Regions from separate parts of the Streptomyces noursei ATCC 11455 genome, predicted to be linked through region 1. Evidence: riboswitches for the same ligand, from Rfam matches in the RefSeq annotation. Region 1 holds a riboswitch; the other holds the start of a gene.
What was found. A riboswitch is a leader RNA that binds a small molecule or an ion and turns the genes downstream of it on or off. The one in region 1 is predicted to bind ZMP and ZTP.
Positions count from the first base shown of each region.

Region 1 (3,344 bases):
GACTCCGGGCGCCGTAGCGACGGCGGGCGCCGCGGCGACTCGGGTCGGCGCGACGACGACGGCCGCGAGGAGTCGGCCCGCCTCGCCGACGGCCTGGGCCGGCACGGCCTCCTCGGCCTCGACTTCCTCGGGCTGCTCTAGTCGTCGAGTTCCAGCGCGTCGCCACCCCAGTGGGCCCGGGTCCGGCACCCGGGCCCACCGGCATGAGGAGGCGCCACCCTCCCCGGCCGTGCCGTCACGGGTGTGCGAGCGGCCGCAATCCGCCGTGCACCGGTGTCAGTTCGCTCGCGTACCGGGCCGGCGGCACCGGAAGGGTGCGGCGCGGCGGCAGCACGTCCGGCGCCCGGTGCGGCCGCAGCGCGGTCAGCGCCATCTCGGTCTCCTCCATCAGTGCCCGGTAGGACACCAGTCGCTGCCATTCGGGATCGGCGACCCCGGGCACCGTCGCGCACCGCTCCGTCCAGATCTGCACCAGCCCCGCGTACACGGGGGTCTGCCGGACGACCTCGGCGTTGATCCGCGGCGGCGCGGGTGCGACCTCCGTGCCGGGCGGCAGGGACGGGTCCATCGGAGGGCGGGGGACGAAGGCGGTTCGGCCATGGCCGGCAACGGTGACGGATGAGGGAACACTCATGGCCGTTGAAACGATGCGTCCCGACGATCGGTCACTGCGGATACGCCCGGTCGGCCCCGCATACCCCGTCTCATAACATCCCAAAGCACTGCGCGCGATGCAGGGAATATCACCTCTTACAGTGATCTCTCATTGAGAACCGGACCAACACCGGCCAAAAGGCGTTGACGCTGACATGGAACCGAGGGAGTTGTGGGAGCGCCACGCGGTACTCGCACAGGCGTTTTGCATCAGCGATGACGAGGTCCGCCGGACGCAAGGACTCCTCGACGAGGCCGAGGCCCGCCGCTCGCGGACCCTGGCCGCCTTCGCGGTGACCGTGGGCAGCGACGAGGTGGTCGCCGATCTGCTCGGCCTCGACGCCCGCGAAGTGCGCCTGGCCCGCCGTACGGTCGGCAAGGACGACGCCCGTGCGGTGGCCAAGAGCCTGCTCGACGAGTCCGCCAGGGAGCGCCGCGCCGCCCGTCGGGCCGACACCTCGGAGCGGCCGGAGCGGCCGGAGCAGAACCGGTCCATCTCGCCGGCCGCCGCGGCCGCCGCGGCCGCGGCCGCCGCAGCCGCGATCGGCAACGGCTGGCCCCGGGCCACCACCGCGGGCAGCGCGTCCACCATCCCCGTCGCCCCGGCCGCCCCGCCGGACGCCACCCGCATCCCCCCGCGCCCGGCCGCGCCCGCGCCCATGCCGCCGCCCGCCCCCACGCCCCCGCCCGTCACCGAACCGGCCTGGTCACCGGCGCTGGACGCGGTCCTGGTGCACAGTCACCACACCGGCGCCGACCTCTCGGCGCTCGCCGCCGAACTGGGCCTGGACGTGGCGATCCTGGCCGCCCGCGCCCACCAACTCGCCGCCGAGTCCCACACCGCCCGCCCCACGGCACCGGACCGCATCGGCCGCCACCGACGGATGGCCGACGCCCAACCCACCGCCCCGGCCGACGCCGGCCACCAGCCCCGCACCGAGGCTCCACCGCCCCACTCCCCGTACGAGCCGCACGCCACCTGGGCGTCGCCCGGCCACCCCGCCGCGTGGGCGGCGCCACAGGATCCCTATGCCTCCTGGACGCCACAGGAGGCCCACGCCGCCTGGTCATCCCCACCGCCACCGGTGGCGGCGGCGCCCACCTGGGATCCCAGCGCCGTCACCGTCGCCCAGCACGACTGGGACGGCATCCTCAGCCAATGGGAGGCCGCCAGCGCGCCGTACACCTCCAGTCCGGGGCAACAATTCCCCTGACCCCGGGCGGCCCGCGCCGCCGCCCGCGAACACCCGTTCCCACCGTCTCCCGGTCATCGCCTAAAGTGGTGCGCGAGCCGTGACTGGCGCTTGGGTGGAGTACCACCGGGAAGCGGCTCGGCCACTTCGGCCAATGCCGTGCGCCTGGGCGATCCCGTACGACGTACGACGCTCAGGAGGCGCCATGTCGCAGACCACGTCCCCCACCGCCCGCCTGATGGACGGCAGCGCGCTCGCCCGTCGGATGGTCGGGGAGGCCGCCGAGCGCGCCGCGGCACTCGCCGCGCGCACCGGCCGGGCGCCGTGCCTGGCCACCGTCCTCGTGGGCGACGACCCGGCCTCGGTCACCTACGTCCGGATGAAGCGCAACCGCTGCGCCGAGGCCGGCGTCCAGTCGCGGCACATCGCGCTGCCCGCCGACACCACCACCGCCCAACTCGTCGACACCATCGGCGAGTTGTCGGACGACTCCGGTGTGCACGGCATCCTGCTCCAGCACCCGGTCGGTCCGCACATCGACGAGCGCGCGGCCTTCGAGGCCATCGCCCCCGAGAAGGATGTCGACGGGGTCACCGCGCACTCCTTCGCCGCGATGAGCCTCGGCATGGACGGCTTCGCGTCCTGCACCCCCGGCGGCATCATGCACCTCCTGGACCACTACGACGTCGATCTGACCGGCAAGCACGCGGTGGTCGTCGGGCGCAGCGCGATCCTCGGCAAGCCCGTGGGGATGCTGCTGCTCGGCCGCGACGCCACCGTCACCTACTGCCACTCCCGCACCACCGACCTCGCCGCCCACACCAGGGAGGCCGATGTGCTGATCGCCGCGGTCGGCCGTCCCCGCTTCCTCCACGGCGACCAGCTCAAGCCCGGAGCCGTCGTCATCGACGCCGGCTACAACCCCGGCAACGTCGGCGATGTCGACTTCCCGTCCGCGGCGGCGGTCGCGAGCCTGATCACCCCCGTGCCCGGAGGTGTCGGCCCGATGACCATCGCCACCCTGCTCACCCAGACCGTCGACGCGGCCACCCGGCAGCTGGGGGCGGCGGGCTGAGGCCCGATCACGCCACCGTGACCGTGGCCTTCCAGAGCAGGACATGGTGTGCGCAGAGCGAGCCGGGGGAGGCGTGACAGGTCCGCCGCGCGGTGAGCGTGGCGGTGCCCCGTCCGGCCGCGACGAAGCGTCCGGTGGTGCCGCCGGCCGGTGTCACGCCGGCCGCCGTGCGCCGGAGCACCGCGGTGCCGCCGGCGACCGGAGCGCTCCAGGCGTAGGTCGTGCCGCCGGTGCGCTCACCGGTGAGCCGGACCTCGATCACGTCCCCGGTGTGCACGGTGAGCGTCCGGCCGTTGTCCGCGTCGGCGAGCAGGACGCCGTGGGCCGGGGTGGCCCGGACCGCACGGGGGAGGGCCGGGCCCGGCGCGGCCGGCGCCGTGGCGGAGGCCGTTCCCATGCCCAGTGCCGCACTCGCGGCGCAC
Region 1 is NZ_CP011533.1:7,988,552-7,991,895, forward strand. Features, by position in the region: gene SNOUR_RS47525 (hypothetical protein) at 1-141, shown strand, start outside; gene SNOUR_RS34135 (hypothetical protein) at 236-634, opposite strand; gene SNOUR_RS47530 (hypothetical protein) at 810-1,868, shown strand; ZMP/ZTP riboswitch at 1,938-2,025, shown strand; gene SNOUR_RS34145 (bifunctional 5,10-methylenetetrahydrofolate dehydrogenase/5,10-methenyltetrahydrofolate cyclohydrolase) at 2,053-2,922, shown strand; gene SNOUR_RS34150 (hypothetical protein) at 2,930-3,344, opposite strand, start outside.

Region 2 (3,344 bases), 4.1 Mb from region 1:
GCACGAAGAGCGTGCAGCGCTCCGGGTCGAGACCGGCGGCCAGCAGCTGGGCCGCGGCGATCCGGGTGTTGCGGCGGAGCTCGGCGGGGTCCTGCGGAACGGTGATCGCGTGCAGGTCGACCACCATGTAGAACGCGTCGTGGGACTCCTGGAGCGCCACCCACTGGCGCACCGCACCGAGGTAGTTGCCGAGGTGGAAGGAGCCGGCGGTGGGCTGGATTCCGGAGAGCACACGAGGCGGACGCGGCATGGCGGAGCCATTCCCCTTGGGGTGGTGGTGGGTGGCGGACGGGCGATCGAGAGCCATGGCAAGCATTGTCTCAGGTCCGCCGGGGGCCCGGGCGTGGAGGCCCGCAGGGGGTGGCCGAACACATCCCGTAGGGGACGCAGGCGCCCCCTACGGGGCCACAACGTGGGGGTGGTGAGGGGTATTCCCGGTGCTCCCGTGCTCCGGGTGCTCCGGGTGCTCGCGGGGCTCCGGGGGTCAGCCGCCCAGGGGCAGGCCCGGGGCCGGATGGGCGGCCATCAGGTCCGCCACCTCCTTGCGGATCGTCGCCAGCGCCTCCTCGTCGGCGCCGGCCGCGGCCCGCACGCCGCGGTCGATCCACTCCGCGACCTTCGGCATGTCCGCCGTCCCCAGCCCGCGCGAGGTCAGCGACGGGGTGCCGATCCGGATCCCGGACGGGTCGAACGGCTTGCGCGGGTCGAACGGCACGGTGTTGTAGTTCACCACGATCCCGGCCCGGTCCAGGGCCTTGGCGGCGACCTTGCCGGGCACCTCCTTCGACGTCAGGTCGATCAGCACCAGGTGGTTGTCGGTGCCGCCGGAGACCAGGTCGAAGCCGCGCGCCAGCAGCGCCTCGGCGAGCGCCTTGGCGTTGGCGACGACGGCGTGCGCGTACTCCCGGAAGGACGGCGCGGACGCCTCGCGCAGCGCCACCGCGATGGCGGCCGTGGTGTGGTTGTGCGGCCCGCCCTGCAGGCCCGGGAAGACCGCCTTGTCGATCGCCTTGGCGTGGGTGGCGCGGGACATCAGCATCGCGCCGCGCGGGCCGCGCAGCGTCTTGTGGGTGGTGGTCGCCACGACGTCGGCGTGCGGCACGGGGGAGGGGTGCGCGCCGCCCGCCACCAGACCGGCGATGTGCGCGATGTCCGCGACGAGCACCGCGTCGACCTCCCGCGCGATCGCGCCGAAGGCGGCGAAGTCGATGGTCCGCGGAACGGCCGTGCCGCCACAGAAGATGATCTTCGGGCGCTCCTTCAGGGCCAGGTCGCGCACCTGGTCGAAGTCGATCCGCCCGGTGTCGGCCCGTACGCCGTACCGCACCCCGTTGAACCACGTCCCGGTCGCCGAGACGCCCCAGCCGTGCGTGAGGTGCCCGCCCATCGGCAGCGACATGCCCAGCACCGTGTCGCCGGGGGAGGCGAAGGCGAGGTACACGGCGAGGTTCGCGGGCGAGCCGGAGTACGGCTGGACGTTGGCGTGCTCGACGCCGAAGAGGGCCTTGGCGCGCTCGACGGCCAGCGTCTCCACGAGGTCGATGTTCTGCTGGCCCTCGTAGTAGCGGCGGCCCGGGTAGCCCTCGCTGTACTTGTTCTGCAGGACCGTTCCGGTGGCCTCCAGCACGGCCGCGGAGACGTAGTTCTCACTGGGGATCAGCCGCAGGGTGTCGGCCTGGAGCCGCTCCTCGGCGTCGACCAGCGCGGCGAGTTCGGGGTCGGTGGCGTGCAGGGCGGGATGGGTGGCGGGATGGGCCGTCATGGCGTCCTCCGGGGCGATCGATCGGTGGTCGGTCGTGGTCCCGGGGTACCCAGGCGGGCGGCACCTCGTAGGCGTGTGGCCGCGCACCGCTCCCTCGGGGTCCGTTCCCCGTACGCCAGTCGCGGCTGCGCACCGGAAGTCTAGGGCCTGTCCGCGACGTCCCGCCCGCTGTGCGGCGCGCCCCGGCCGACGCCGCGAACTGCCCCGGCACGCGCCCCCGCCGCACCGGGCGGAGGGCCGGCCGGGGGACCGGCGCATGGTCTGCGGGCGCTTGCCCCCGGGCCCGACAATGGAAGGGAAGGGACGGGGGAGGCCGCAGGAGCAACGAGAGGCCGGAGAGCACGACGGCGGGGCCGGCCCCCGCCGATACGGTCGGGCCCGCCGGTCCGGCCCACCGGACGGAGTCAGCCGTGACATCCACGGAAGCGTTCATCGCCGCCGCCGAGGCCCACAGCGCGCACAACTACCAGCCGCTCCCCGTCGTCGTGGCCACCGCCGAGGGCGCCTGGATGACCGACGTCACCGGCCGCCGCTACCTGGACCTGCTCGCCGGGTACTCCGCGCTCAACTTCGGCCACGGCAACCGCCGCCTGCTGGACGCCGCGCGCGCCCAGCTGGAGCGGGTCACGCTCACCTCCCGCGCCTTCCACCACGACCGTTTCGCCGACTTCTGCACCCAGCTCGCCGACCTGTGCGGGATGGAACTCGTCCTGCCGATGAACACCGGCACGGAGGCGGTGGAGACCGCCGTCAAGACGGCCCGCAAGTGGGGCTACAAGGTCAAGGGCGTCCCCGACGGCCGGGCCCGGATCGTCGTCGCGGAGAACAACTTCCACGGCCGGTCCACCACCGTCGTCTCCTTCTCCACCGACCCCGAGGCCCGCGCCGACTTCGGCCCGTACACCCCCGGCTTCACCGTCGTCCCCTACGGCGACCTGGCCGCCCTGGACGCGGCCGTCGACGCGGACACCGTCGCCGTGCTGCTGGAGCCGATCCAGGGCGAGGCCGGCGTCGTGGTGCCGCCGCGCGGCTACCTGGCCGGCGTGCGCGAGCTGACCCGGGCCCGGAACGTGCTCTTCGTCGCCGACGAGATCCAGTCCGGGCTCGGCCGCACCGGGACCACCTTCGCCTGCGAACACGAGGGCGTGGTGCCCGACGTGTACGTGCTGGGCAAGGCGCTGGGCGGCGGGGTGGTGCCGGTGTCCGCCGTGGTGTCCTCCCGCGAGGTGCTGGGGGTCTTCCGGCCCGGCGAGCACGGCTCGACGTTCGGCGGCAACCCGTTGGCCTGCGCGGTCGGGCTGGAGGTGATCGCGCTGCTGCGCACCGGCGAGTACCAGCGGCGGGCCGCCGAACTCGGCGACCACCTGCACCGCGCGCTGGCGCCGCTGGTGGGCGGCGGCGCGGTGGACGCGGTCCGCGGCCGGGGCCTGTGGGCCGGCATCGACGTCCACCCCTCCCGCGGAGACGGCCGGGCCGTGGCCGAACGGCTGCTGGCCCGCGGCGTCCTGGTCAAGGAGACCCACGGCGCGACGATCCGGATCGCCCCGCCGCTGGTCATCAGCGAGGAGGACCTCGACTGGGG
Region 2 is NZ_CP011533.1:3,893,529-3,896,872, reverse strand. Features, by position in the region: gene trpS (tryptophan--tRNA ligase) at 1-250, opposite strand, end outside; gene glyA (serine hydroxymethyltransferase) at 485-1,762, opposite strand; ZMP/ZTP riboswitch at 1,803-1,895, opposite strand; gene rocD (ornithine--oxo-acid transaminase) at 2,173-3,344, shown strand, end outside.
Region 2: linked by a shared signal. The riboswitch ahead of glyA (serine hydroxymethyltransferase) and the one ahead of SNOUR_RS34145 (bifunctional 5,10-methylenetetrahydrofolate dehydrogenase/5,10-methenyltetrahydrofolate cyclohydrolase) in region 1 are both predicted to bind ZMP and ZTP.